One region of the Photobacterium sp. DNB22_13_2 genome, then DNA from elsewhere that is predicted to be linked to it. Evidence: riboswitches for the same ligand, from Rfam matches in the RefSeq annotation. Region 1 holds a riboswitch; each other region holds the start of a gene.
The links. A riboswitch is a leader RNA that binds a small molecule or an ion and turns the genes downstream of it on or off. The one in region 1 is predicted to bind lysine.
Positions count from the first base shown of each region.

Region 2: it holds a riboswitch for lysine, as region 1 does, so the genes downstream of both, ACVA58_RS10700 (Na+/H+ antiporter NhaC family protein) here and lysC (lysine-sensitive aspartokinase 3) in region 1, are expected to answer to the same signal.
Region 3: it holds a riboswitch for lysine, as region 1 does, so the genes downstream of both, ACVA58_RS02510 (Na+/H+ antiporter NhaC family protein) here and lysC (lysine-sensitive aspartokinase 3) in region 1, are expected to answer to the same signal.

Region 1 is NZ_JBNNXU010000013.1:6,194-10,885, reverse strand. Features, by position in the region: gene ACVA58_RS17845 (PglL family O-oligosaccharyltransferase) at 1-927, shown strand, start outside; gene ACVA58_RS17840 (pyridoxal-phosphate-dependent aminotransferase family protein) at 1,008-2,126, opposite strand; lysine riboswitch at 2,381-2,567, shown strand; gene lysC (lysine-sensitive aspartokinase 3) at 2,676-4,058, shown strand; gene metH (methionine synthase) at 4,155-4,692, opposite strand, start outside.
Region 2 is NZ_JBNNXU010000005.1:340,084-344,775, forward strand. Features, by position in the region: gene ACVA58_RS10690 (D-alanine--D-alanine ligase family protein) at 1-493, opposite strand, end outside; gene ACVA58_RS10695 (family 16 glycoside hydrolase) at 776-1,513, shown strand; gene ACVA58_RS10700 (Na+/H+ antiporter NhaC family protein) at 1,606-3,192, opposite strand; lysine riboswitch at 3,276-3,446, opposite strand; gene ACVA58_RS10705 (BCCT family transporter) at 3,632-4,692, shown strand, end outside.
Region 3 is NZ_JBNNXU010000001.1:588,039-592,730, forward strand. Features, by position in the region: gene ACVA58_RS02510 (Na+/H+ antiporter NhaC family protein) at 150-1,745, opposite strand; lysine riboswitch at 1,845-2,028, opposite strand; gene ACVA58_RS02515 (H-NS family histone-like protein) at 2,399-2,794, shown strand; gene ACVA58_RS02520 (lytic murein transglycosylase) at 3,075-4,043, opposite strand; gene ACVA58_RS02525 (YcgL domain-containing protein) at 4,047-4,331, opposite strand; gene minC (septum site-determining protein MinC) at 4,553-4,692, shown strand, end outside.

The DNA of each region.
Region 1 (4,692 bases):
TGGCACATCAATAGTACATCTGGTTGGTCTCCGCAGGAAAACCGTCTGAGCTTGGTCAGTGCTCGAGCGATGCATATCCCTCAAGCGGCCAATATGTTCTTAAACCAGCCTCTGAGCGGATACGGATACGGTACGTTTGAAGTCAGCTATATTACCCAAGCCGCCAGATGGCACCATGAAAACCCGGAAAATCCGGCCGGTATGGCTGCCCTCACCCACCCGCATAACGAATTGGTCTTCTGGGCAGCCGAAGGCGGTATTATTCCTTTGCTCGCATTACTGGCAGCGGCAGGGGCAGTACTGCTTAAAATAAAGAAAGCACGGGAAGGTACCCAGCTGGCCTTAATCGGCTTATTTTTCCCAATCGTTCTGCACTCCCAGCTGGAGTACCCATTCTATCACTCGCTGGTCCACTGGGTGATTTTCATCATTATGATTTACTGGGTCGACAACCTGACAGCCAAGTACTACAAGAAAAAAATGGCGTATATCCTGTCGATCCGGGCGCTGGTTTTGACGGTACCTCTGATCACTACCGGGTTTATGGCTACCACTCTGTATTCTGGCACCCAACTAACTCAGTACGAAACAACCCACCCGGCCAATATTGACTACCTACTTAGGGTCAATAACCCTTGGGCATGGCAAAATCGATTCGAGTGGGATTTGCATATCACCCAGCTTCAGTTGGGTATCACCAGTAATAATCCCGTTCTGATCAATGAGTTTATCGACTGGGCTGTGCAGAAGGCCAAGCAATGGCCACGTATCGCGCTATACCAGAACCTGATTGCCGCCTACAACCAACTCGGTAAGCAAGAGCAAGCCGCCCAAATTCTGGATGAAGCCCAATACCTATATCCGGGACATGCGTTTTTAACGGAAACGGACTTGCCCGCTAAGGTAGGAGAAAGTGAAACGCCATGATCCCTATCGGGTGACACCAAAACGAAAAAAGAGCTACCAATGGTAGCTCTTTTTGCTAATTAAACCGTAGCAGCTTAGATTCACTTCAACGTGGTTTCCAGTGCCCGTAGGCACAATGCTACGTTTTCACTGCGAGCGGCATAGCCCATTAAGCCAATACGCCACGCTTTGCCAGCAAGCGCACCAAGGCCAGCTCCAATTTCCAAGTTATAGCGTTCCAGCAAGGTCTTCCTTACCTCTGCATCATCAATGCCATCAGGAATGTATACCGCATTGAGTTGTGGCAAGCGATGGGCTTCGTCAACCACAAACTTAACCCCTAATTGCTCTAGGCCTTCACGCAATTCCAGGTGGGCATCTTTATGGCGCTGCCAGGCATTTTCCAAGCCTTCACTTTGCAATAAGACCAAAGCTTCATGCAGTGCATACAGGCTATTAACTGGTGCGGTATGGTGATAGCTTCGTTTACCTTCACCACTCCAGTAACCCAGTACCAAGCTCTGATCCAAAAACCAGCTTTGGACCGGTGCCTGGCGGCTCTGGATTTTAGCGACCGCTTTTTCAGAAAACGTCAGTGGTGACAAGCCCGGAACACAAGACAGGCACTTCTGGCTACCGGAATACACCGCATCGAGTTGCCATTCATCCACCAGCAAGGGCACGCCACCGAGCGATGTCACGGCATCGACAATCGTCAGGCAGTCATGCTCGCGAGCCAACTTGGCAATCGCCTGTGCATCGCTCAGCGCGCCAGTTGAGGTCTCGGCATGAACAAAGGCCACTATTTTGGCATCTGGGTGGCTATCGAGCGTTTGAGCAACCAAGGCAGGGTCTACCGGCTCTCCCCAGTTGTTATCGACCATGACAGCAACCCCACCGCAGCGCTCGACATTCTCACGCATCCGATCACCAAAGACGCCATTGCGGCAGACAATCACCTTGTCACCCGGCTCAACCAAATTGACAAAGCAGGCTTCCATACCGGCACTACCTGGCGCAGAAACCGCTATGGTAAAGGTATTTTGAGTCTGGAAAGCATATTGCAGTAGTTGCTTGAGCTCATCCATCATTCCGATAAATAATGGGTCGAGGTGACCAATGGTTGGACGGCTCAGAGCTTGTAGCACCTGCGGGTAAATATCCGATGGGCCGGGTCCCATAAGGGTACGCTGTGGTGGATAGAAACTACCTATTGTCATTTTTATTTTCCTCCCTGGCGGTAAGCGTGGCATTTAACTCGTTATTGTAAGGTACTGATTGACTATATCAGTATTAGGCTAATTATGCTTATACCAAATCACACCCCCTTGTAGCACACCACTCCCCGTGAATTTTGTGACAATTTTTTGCAATTTTTATGCATATTTTATTTCTATACAATTGACAACCGACTAGGAAATCCGGTTCAATATAGATCGTTTTTTGTTCATCCTGAGAAAAGGTTTTCTCAGGTGAAGACAGAAGAGGAGCGTTACCCAGGTATCTAGATTGCGGGGCCCCACCCCGAAGCAGTCTTGAGAGGGGGAGTAACGCCGAGATACGACATGACAGGGGGCATGGAGTATCGGCTACGAAGGTTGAATCCTTCTGGCTGTCATCTATTCACCATGGTAATGAATAGATGGGGAGCTTCTGGTTGTGTACCGGTTTACATCTTACCTTTTTGCTCTCCTGACTTTTTTGTCGGGACTACCATCCCGAGCCCCCTGTGAATTGCGTTTTGACTTTTTATTACTGGGAGACTCGTTGTGAGCTTTGTCGAAAATAACTTTACTGTTCCTCCACCGATAACCGTAGCGAAATTTGGCGGTACTAGCGTAGCCGATCATGCCGCCATGAGCCGAAGTGCCACGATCATCAAGGATAACCCTGCAGCCAAAGTAGTGTTGATCAGTGCCTGTTCCGGTGTCACCAACCTGTTAGTTGAACTTGCAAATGGAATTGCCGATAACGAGCAGCGCTCCCAACGGCTACAGCAGTTAAAATCGATACACCAAAACATTATCGACAAATTGGCCAACCCTGAAGCCGTTGCTGACCACATAGAACAATTAATCAATACCGTGGCAAGTCTCGCACAGCAGGCCGCCGATACCCCTTCGACCAAATTGACCGATCACTTGGTTGCCCATGGCGAGTTGTTGTCGACCCACCTGTTTAGCCAAATTCTCAACGAAATGGGGGCTCCAGCCCAGCGTTTCGATATTCGCTCTGTGATGCGTACCGACAGCCAATACGGCAAAGCTATTCCGCACATCGAAACTATCCGCGAACTTGCAGATTCGCAGCTGCAGCCACTGCTAGCTGGCGATACCATTATCGTTTCCCAAGGCTTCATCGGCTCAAGCCGCGAAGGCGAAACCACCACATTAGGCCGTGGTGGCAGCGATTACAGTGCTGCTTTGGTTGCCGAGGCTATCAGTGCGGAAACCCTAGAGATATGGACCGATGTACCGGGCATGTACTCTACTGACCCGCGTATCACTGCCAATGCCAAACCGATCAGTGAGATTAGCTTTAGCGAAGCATCTGAAATGGCCAATTTTGGAGCGAAGATCCTCCATCCATCGACCTTGCTACCAGCGGTCCGCCAGCAGATCCCTGTCTTCATCGGTTCATCCAAAGCCCCTGAACAAGGTGGCACCTGGATCCGTCAGCAAGTCAGCGAGCCACCAAAATTCAGAGCTCTGGCATTGCGCTGCAATCAGACCATGGTCACCCTGACCAGCCTAAACATGTTCCATGCTTACGGATTTCTATCTGAAGTTTTCCGTATTTTGGCCGAACACAAAATCTCAGTCGACTTGATCACGACCTCGGAAGTCAGTGTTTCATTAACTCTGGATCAAACCGATACCGGTGGTGGTGCACCAAGCCTGCCAGCCGCTGCGATGGAGCAACTGAGTAAGCTGTGTAGTGTGGAAGTCGAGCAAGATCTTTGCTTAGTCGCATTGATCGGTAACGAGCTAGGCGAAGCACCAGGGGCTGCAACCCAAGTGTTTAGCCGACTGGAGCAATACAGTCCACGCATGATCTGTTTTGGCGCCAGCACCCACAACCTGTGTTTCCTGGTCAAAACCGAAGAGTCGCGCGAAGTAGTCAAGGTATTGCATCACGGCCTGTTCGAATAATCGATATCGGAATAGAAGATAAGAAAAAGGCGCCCAGTGAGCGCCTTTTTTGTCTTTGGTGACCCGCTCAGAACGAGGCGAGGCTATTAACTAGAACTAGTTATTCAAGTTCGGGCCCAGCCATTTTTCGGCCTCGATAAGATCCCAGCCTTTACGATCAGCATAGCTGTCACGTTGATCATTCTGGATCTGGGCGATCGCAAAGTAGCGTGAATCGGGGTGGGAGAAATACCAACCCGATACCGACGCTCCTGGCCACATGGCGTAGCTGGTTGTCAGTGACATATCGATCGTCTCTTCGACCTTCAATAACTCCCACAAGCTACCCTTTTCGGTATGCTCCGGACAGGCCGGATAACCCGGAGCCGGTCGGATTCCCTGGTATTTCTCACGGATCAGATCATCATTGGACAAATCCTCATCCTGCGAATATCCCCAAATATCCTTACGCACCTGCTCATGCAGATATTCGGCAAAAGCTTCAGCCAAGCGATCGGCAACCGCCTGGATCATAATCGCGTTATAGTCATCACCTGCCGCTTTATAAGCATCGGCCAACTCACGCTCACCAATCCCACCCGTTACTGCAAAGGCGCCAATCCAATCCGCTTTACCGCTCTCTTTCGGTGCAATG
Region 2 (4,692 bases), on a different contig from region 1:
ACGCATCAATAAGTGCATTGAAGAGCTCTTCTGATGAGGAAGCCTTTGACACGCCGATACTGCAGCCTTGGTTGAGCGGCTTGACGACGACAGGATAGGACAAATCTGCCAGTGTTGCTTTGATGGTGTCGGTTGGAGTGTGTTTGTTTACCTTGATCCAATCAGCCGTTAGAAGGCCGTTTGAACGCCAAATTTCTTTAGTTTTCAATTTGTTTAGAGAAAGAGATGAAGCAAGTAGTCCGCTACCGGTATAGGGGATTTTAAGCAAGTCCAGTAAGGCCTGAATATGACCGCTTTCTCCCATACCGCCATGAAGGGCAATGAACACTTTGTCGAGGTTAAAGAAGCCCTGCAAGGTGATATCAATATGGCGGGGATCAATCTTGATGGCTTCATGTCCCAGAGACTCAACGGCATCGGCTATGCAATTGCCCGATTTTAACGAGACTGCACGCTCACTTGAATCTCCACCGTATAAAATTCCAATTCTCATGGTTGTTGTTCCGATTAAGCTTTGTTGTATAAAAATTCAAAAAAGAAAACGTAAGCAGTCTTTTGCTTTGAAAATGTCGCACTATTTAGTGATATAAAATTTCTTGTATAGTGTTTAGTAGCTTATTGTAATGAGTTGTATTATTTTTTGGGCTGACGTGCATCAAAAGTATGACAATGTGTGCGACTTTATTTTCATCACAGAGAATGTTGTCTTATTTTTGAGCAGGGGATGAATTTCTTTTCAGCTAACTTGAAATAAACATCCTGCTAGGTAACCGTAATGAACAGACAGAAAAGTTTGATCAAACCAATTGGTAATTGGGTAATCACGTTATGCATTGGGCTGTTTTCGTCGATTGTGTCGGCATTGGACTTTGAACATTTTCCGTTGGACACCTTGGATAATACGGTAGCCAAAGGTGTTAAGGCCGAAGTGGTTGAGTACCATGGCCAAAAAGGAATACATGTGTCGGTGTCACCGGAGCATAAATCGCAGGCACAAGGGGGCTGCGACAATTGTACCTACCTTGCTTTGCAGACGCTTTCGTTCCGTGACGGTACGATTGAGCTATTGATGGCGGGTGAGCCACAACAGCAAGCCTCTGAGACGGCAAATGGCGAGTCAGCCAACGGTTTTGTCGGTATTGTCTTTCGGGTCAGTGAAGATAAATCAAAGTACGAAGGGGTTTACTTACGTCCAGTTAATGCGATGTCGGAAGATGAAGCGCAGCGAGAGTTAACGATTCAGTATTTTTCTTATCCCGACCATTCTGGGGATGTGCTGAGAGAAAGCGCTCCGGGCCAGTATGAAACAGCTGCGAAGATACGCCCCGGCCAGTGGTTTAAATTAACGGCTGAAATAAATAACAACCAAGCGATTTTTTATATCGATGGTGAAAAAGTGTTGGTGGTTGAGCGCTTGTTCCACGGCTCAGAGCACAAAGGGGTCATCGGATTGATTACCCAGCCTGGGAATGATGCCTATTTTTCTGATCTGCAAATCAAGCACAGCCAGTAGCTAGCTGGTGGATGGTCATAAAAAAAGAGCAAGGCCATCAAATGGCCTTGCTCTTTTTGGATGAGCGTCTCGTCCTAAAATTCGTTGACGGTTTAACTTGTTACAGGCTCGGCAGCCATAACAGGCTTGCTCTTGCGAACCGCAAAGGCACAGAAGGCCAGGAACCAAAGACCACTTACAGCAACACCCGCCCAAGCAGAATGAGTGTAACCGATAGCGAGGTAACCCAGTAGGGCACCGAAAGCAACCGAACATGCGTACGGTAGCTGGGTCATAACATGGTCCATATGGTGACAGCCGGCACCGGTCGCCGACAGGATACTGGTGCTTGAAATTGGCGAACTGTGATCCCCAAATACTGCGCCAGCCAATACAGCGGATAGCATAGGAAGCAGTAGTGCAATGTCACTGGCTGCAGCAATATCACCGGCTAGCGGTAACATGATCCCGAAGGTGCCCCAGCTGGTGCCGGTAGCAAACGCCATTGCACAAGACAGTAGGAAGACAACCGCTGGAAGCAGCTCAACAGGCAGGTTGCCGTTTGACATTGAAGCGAGGTAAATACCGGTTTGCATGTCACGGACAACGGCACCAATAGTCCAAGCAAAGAACAGGATGATGATCGCTGGCATCATAGCAGAAATACCCTGTGGTGCCGCTTTCATCCAGCTGTCCGTACCCAACTTCAGGCGAAGAGCCAGTGTAATAGAAACCACTAGGCTACAAATCGCACCGTATACCAGTGAGGAGCCCACATCAGTGTTCTCGAATGAGCCAATTACGCTGAAGGCTTCGCTTTTGGCAGCAAGTACATCTGCGCCCGATTGCACCATGAAAAAGACTGTCGCCATCGTCAGGGTCAGGATAGGCAATACCATGTCGATCATGCCGCCTTTGGCTGATTCTGGTACTTCAACCTCCAAACCAGCAGGTTTGCCCTTGGATTCATCCCATAGCTTGCCTTCCAGTGCCCATTTCTCATGCTTGCGCATTGGGCCGATATCAAGTTGGAAGGCAATAACACACAGCACCATGACCAAAGTGAATACCGCATACAGGTTCATTGGCATCATCTCGACAAAGGCCGAGATCGGGCTCTGATCCGTCACACCGTGAGCCATCATGATGCCGCCAACTAGGGCGATGATATAGGCACCCCATGACGAGATCGGCATTAGCACACACACTGGTGCTGCGGTTGAATCAAGCAAGTAGGCCAATTTGGCACGTGAGATATTGAAACGGTCGGTGACTGGGCGACAGATGGCACCCACAGACAGGCTGTGGAAGAAGTCATCAATAAAGAAGATGAAGACCATCAAACCGGTTAGGGACTTGGCACTGCGGCGATCTTTACAGCGTACCGCTGCCCAGTCGGCGAACGCTTGGGTTGCACCTGATACACTCATCAAGCTGATAAGCGCACCAAGCAGTAACATGAAGATGATCATGTTGACGTTGTCACCGTTCATTGCGCCATCAACCCAGACAATCGCCAGGACTTTTTCAACCAAGTACTGCAAAGATTCTAATGGTGAATATTGGTTTAGCATCATGGCACCGGCAAAGATACCGGATCCAAGGGAAAGCAAAACCCGCCTAGTAGTAACGGCAAGGATAACAGCCAGCATGGCAGGGACAACGGACAATAGAGAGTCCGAAAAATCTACAAGGTTCATGATCTCATCACACCTACAACTTAAAGGTGGAGATCTACCGAAAGGAAGTGTAACTAAGACGAAGATAGGTATGACTTGTTACCCCCTCAGGTAGCGCTCCATAGGTAAATACTATGGCAGTTCTATGCCTATTCGACACAGACCCAGCGACTGAGTTGATAGCTGCAGTCACTTCGGCGCTGACTCCTTTCTCCGGCTTCACAGGTATCACCCTCTGCTCGGTTACTTTTAGGCAGCGCGCCTCTACTGATTTAGGGAATATCACCGTTAATCCTACTGGTTTTTGGTGATAAGTCTAACATTATATACGGCTGAATAATTATGTCAGCTAATAATCAGCTTTTTTCATCGTGTTCATTAGAATGTTGGTTTGTACAGTTGCCCCCTTTTCTTGATTATCCCACTTACCCACTATGGGATTTTATTTTAAGGAGCTCACGTGTTTTCTCGTAAACACTTTGAATTGATCGACAAGCCGACGTTCTTCGGGGCGTTGGGTATGTTGATCTCGGTTGTGGTGCCCTTGCTGCTGTTTCCAGTGCAAGGTGCCGAATGGATTGCCATCGCCAAAACTTTTATGACCGACAAGCTCGGTTTCCTTTATTTGTCGCTCGGTGTCGCTGCATTTTTCTTTATGATTTACATCGTTTTTTCTGACATTGGCCAAATCAAGTTGGGGGACCCTGATGAAAAGCCTGAATTTACCACGGCTTCCTGGGCAGCGATGCTGTTCTGTGGTGGTATCGGTGCCAGTATCCTGTACTGGGGAACGATAGAGTGGGCTTATTATTACCAAGCCCCTCCGTTCCAGCTTGAGCCGGGGAGTGAAGAGGCGGTTCGCTGGGCCGCAACTTATGGTTTGTTTCACTGGGGACCGATTGCTTGGTCTATCTACTTAGTACCGGCCCTGCCGATTGCGTACTTCTTTTATGTTCGTAAGCAGCCAGTGCTAAAAGTATCGGCGGCGTTGATGCCGGTGATTGGTGAAGCCCGCAGCTATGGCTGGTTGGGCAAGGTCATTGATGTGCTGTTTATCTTTGGTCTTCTCGGTGGTGGTGCGACAACGCTTGGCCTTGCCGCTCCCTTGATCACCGAAGGTGCTCACTATCTCTTTGGCGTACCAAAAGACACTGTGACCCAGATTATTGTGTTGATGCTCTGTACTGCGATCTTTGCGTACTCGGCCTACGCCGGGATGGAAAAAGGGATCAAGTTCCTCAGTAATATCAACTTTTGGGGCGCGCTTGGCTTATTGGCCTTTGTGTTGATCTCTGGTCCCACCATTTTCATGCTGGAAACCGGGCTTGATTCACTGGGCCGTATGTTGTCGAACTTCTTTGTAATGGCGACATGGGCTGAACCGTTCGGCGGCTATGGCTCTTTTGAAAATACCCATTTCCCACAGGACTGGACCATTTTCTACTGGGCGTGGTGGCTGGTGTTCGCACCGAGCATGGGCTTGTTTGTTGCGCGGATCTCCCGTGGCCGTACTATCAAGCA
Region 3 (4,692 bases), on a different contig from region 1:
AAAACAGCCGAGATGCTACAGAAAAGCCTTTCAGATTGAAAGGAGCAAGCTCAACTTCTTTGTAACTGGATATCGGAAAATCTCTCATCTGACTGAAATAAAAAAAGCCTGTATCAAATACAGGCTTTTTTCATATTCAACCGTCAGTCTTAAGCGTTAGCCGCTGCTTCCTGAGGACGGCGAGATAGCCACGATAGGCAGGCACAAGCGACGATGAAAGCAATGGTTGCCGTCATGAACGACACAGCCAGAGAGCTTGTGAAGCCAAGCACCAAGAAACCGATGGTTGATACTACGGCCATCGACAATGCGTAAGGTAGCTGAGTTGATACGTGATCGATGTGGTGGCAGCGTGCACCCGTTGACGACAGAATCGTGGTGTCAGAGATAGGCGAACAGTGGTCACCAAATACCGAACCCGCCAATACTGCACCTAGCATTGGAAGCATCAGCATGATATCCGTCGCGGCAGCCAGATCACCCGCGATTGGCAGCATAATACCGAATGTACCCCATGAAGTACCGGTTGAGAACGCCATCACGCCAGCCAGCAAGAACAAGATAGCTGGTAGCAACATTGGACTAATATTACCTTCCACCATCGTCGACAGGTATTTGCCTGTTGCCATATCGCTGATCACGTTGCCGATGCTCCATGCAAACAGCAAGATCAAAATCGCTCCGAACATCGACTTAGCACCGATCCATAACGTAGAAGACACGTCAGCCATCGGAATGCGTTGGCGGATTACAGGAATTAGCGCAGCAATAAAACCGACCAAACCACCGTATACCAGAGACATGCCTACATCTGTGTTCTCAAAAGCACCCAGCACGCTAAATGCGAGACCATCAGCAGCCAGAGCTTGGTAACCGGTAAAGATCATAAAGAAGAACGTCGCCACAATCAGGGTCACGATCGGCATAATAAGATCAGCAACACGACCATTTTTGCTTTCTTCGATTTCAAGTTCGTCATTCAGATCTTTGGCACGGCTGTCACTATCGCCCTCGTCAAAGCCGCGGCAGTGACTGGCTTCCAGTTCGTGCTTTTTCATTGGGCCAACATCAATTTGGAACCAAGCCACCACGAAGACCATCAGCAATGCAAAAACTGCATAGAAATTCATTGGTGCCAACTGTACGAATGCACCCAGCGGAGTATATTCCGTCACACCATGTGATGCCAAAATACCGCCAATCAAGGTAATAATGTAGGCACCCCAGCTAGAAGCAGGCATTAGTACACACATTGGTGCTGCTGTTGAATCAAGGATATATGCTAATTTGGCACGGGACACATAAAAGCGATCTGTCACTGGGCGCGAGATCGAACCGACAGCCAAGCTGTTGAAGTAGTCATCAACAAAAATAAACACCCCCAAGAAAGCAGCCAGCAGTTTAGCGCCACGCTTACTCTTAATTTTGGTTTGTGCCCATTCTGCAAATGCACGGGTACCGCCAGAAAGTGTCAGCAATGCTGTGGTCATACCCAGCAAAATAAGGAAGGCGACGATACTCATGTTCCAGCTGTTAATGGCGCCGTCTTCAATAAACAGCCCTTTAACCGTGGTACCAATATAGCTTGCGGTGCCGCCGACAGAGAAATCAGTCAGCAGGAATGCGCCCAGAAGGACACCTACACCCAAAGAAACTAAAACGCGTCGTGTAAGGATTGCCAAGCCCAATGCAACCAAAGGTGGCAACAATGATATGGCGGAATGGGAAAAATCTACAATATTCATGATCTCGACTACAACCGATCCTGGTTGGAGATCTACTGTTTTACACGACATCTTGTCGTGTATAGAAGAGCATAAGGAAGGGTACTACCCCTAATCCGACTCCACAGTAGCGCTCCATAGTTAATGTAATTATATACTATGGCAGTGTTGCCCCTATTCGGTGACAACCCCAGCAAGCTGGCTTGATAGTCCGAGCTTACTTCGGCAACGGCTCCTTTCGTAAATCCTCATCGGTATCACCCTACGATTTACTACTAATAGACGATGCGCCTCTACCCTTAGTCTAGGTCTGGTCAATTCTACGGAATAGACATTCAAATGCAACCAGTTAACGTGAAAAAAATGACACAAATAGTGAATAGTCTTGCCACAAAGGACAATAATCAGACAGTTGAAAGCGCTTTTTTATACTTAACACATATGAAATTGATGGCAATTATTTAACCGTCTGTGTTGATTGTGGATAAGAATATTTACTCATCTCGACCATTACATTCTATTACAAATGAGAAATGAACCCAGTAAATTGCAAAAAAATAAATATACCCTTCATTTTTTAATTGGCATCGCCGTATTAAAAGTATTATTATTGCAATTATTGAATTGTCACTGCTATTATTAATTTATAGTTTTAGGCCTACAGGAAATAAAAAATGTCTGATGCAATGAAAGCGCTACTTAACCTTCGCAGCCTTCGCGCTCTTTCTCGTGAATATTCTCTTGAACAACTACAGGAAGCGCTAGAAAAACTTCAAACTGTTGTTACTGAGCGTGAAGAGTCTGAAGCTGAAGAAGTCGCTAAAGAAAAAGAACGTACAGAAAAACTAGCTCAGTACCGTGAAATGCTTCTTGCTGACGGTATTGACCCAGAAGAGCTTCTAGCAACTCTTAATAAAGCACCAAAAGCGAAACGCGCACAGCGTCCAGCTAAATACCGCTTCATCGATGAAAACGGTGATGAGAAGACTTGGACTGGCCAAGGCCGTACACCAAGCGCTCTGAAAAAAGCACTTGATGATGGTAAGTCTCTAGAAGAATTTGAAATCTAATAAATCAAATTACCTACGAACATCTATAAAAACCCGACTTTTGTCGGGTTTTTTATTACCTGTGAAAAATCACCATAAAACAATGTAAGCGCATGATTTATATGTTAAAAATGCAAACTCAAGCATGTGATAACAACACGATTAGTTTGAAAGCCATAGGATAGCTAATAATTAACCGTTGGTTTTAAACCATCATCACAGGTTATAGGATGAATCTTCACTTGCCTCAAAGCATAAAAAGCCAGACCTTTTGGTCTGGCTTATTTGTCATATTATGACATTACCTGATTTGATCGGCTAAATGACTTACCGCCAAAGCGAAATAGTGTGACCGGTTCCACTTAAGTAAAGATTGGTAATTACCGTAGATTAAGTAGGCTCGACCATGTTTATCATCCGGTTGAATAAGCCACGCTTCAATATCAACACTCGGTAGTGCCTGACCATTAAAGCGACGAACGCCTAATCGTTGCCAATCCGTTAAGCTTTTGGCTTTGCTCTTTTCAACCCCCATCAGCGAAGCATCGATAGAAGCGGGTAATGAAACTTGTCGGCCCCAGGTATATTGATCATCCCAGCCCGCTTTTTTTAAATAATTCGCGGCAGAGGCAAAAACATCAGCCTCTGTCTGCCAGATATCAATCTTTCCGTCATTATTGCCATCAACTGCATAAGACAAAAATGACGTCGGCATAAACTGAGGTTGCCCCATCGCGCCCGCCCAAGAGCCTTTCATCTCTTCAGGGCTAATATGGCCCGCATCCAATATTTCCAGCGCCGCCATTACCTGCCCGCGGAAAAAAGCTTCACGGCGGCCTTCATAAGCCATGGTCGATAAAGCCTCAACCACATTATAATTCCCCATCAGACGACCGAAATTACTTTCGACCCCCCATAAGGCAACTATAAAGCGAGGCTGTACACCATATTGCTGACCAATTTTATCCAGCGCTGATTTATGCTGGCGATAAAGCTCATTCGCCTGTTTTACTTTCCAAGCCGGCACCGCACGAGGAATATACTCATCCAGCGTCAATTTACGCTCTGGCTGATTTTTATCCGCTTTTACTGCGCGTTCGACAAATGTTATGCCATCAAAAGCAGAGTTGATAATCGACTCCGAAATTCCTTTTTCCTGGGCTTCTACTTTTAGTCCTTCGACATAGTTATCAAACCCCTCATCAGCATAAACTGCCGACGATAATCCTAACCCTAAGGCCACAAAGGCCGATATCAATCGCTTATGCATAGTTTATCCTTTGTTACTGGCGGCTTTATCCGCTTTGTATTGCTCCAGTAAGTTTGGCACGGGTGGCGGTACTTGCAGATAATATCCGTTGCCCTTGAGTTCCGTTTTCACTTTTTCGATATCTGCCTGTGCCAACTTATGGCGTTCATCTAACTTAATTACCATGACAAATTGTGGCGTACCAAATGTTTTCAACAAAGCATCAGGTACTGGTGAGAAATCATCTTTGTTGTTGATATAAAGATAGGTATTGTCTTTTTTAGGGCTTTTGTAAATAGAACACAACATATTGTCGGTAACCTGTACGTTAATTTCGCTCTTTGTCAGACAACGATTCACGCGAATCATTCCCCTATCGAGGGTGGATCGCCTACTTGATGAGACGGTTGTCTGAATTTCCAACGCAAAAGCAAGGATAGCTTGCTGATATACTGTTTGGAATATAACATGCAAGTTACCCAAGAGATAACGTTCCCGAACGACTAATTTAGCGACAGTCATCAGCACACATGACAAAATCTGCAGAACTCAAGGGAGGCTCATTCACCCTCTCTGCCCTCCATTTAGTGGACGGCGACATACAGCAAGCAGTCAACTTTCTTAAAGAGAAGGTTGAGCAGGCTCCCCATTTCTTTTCAGCAGCCCCCAT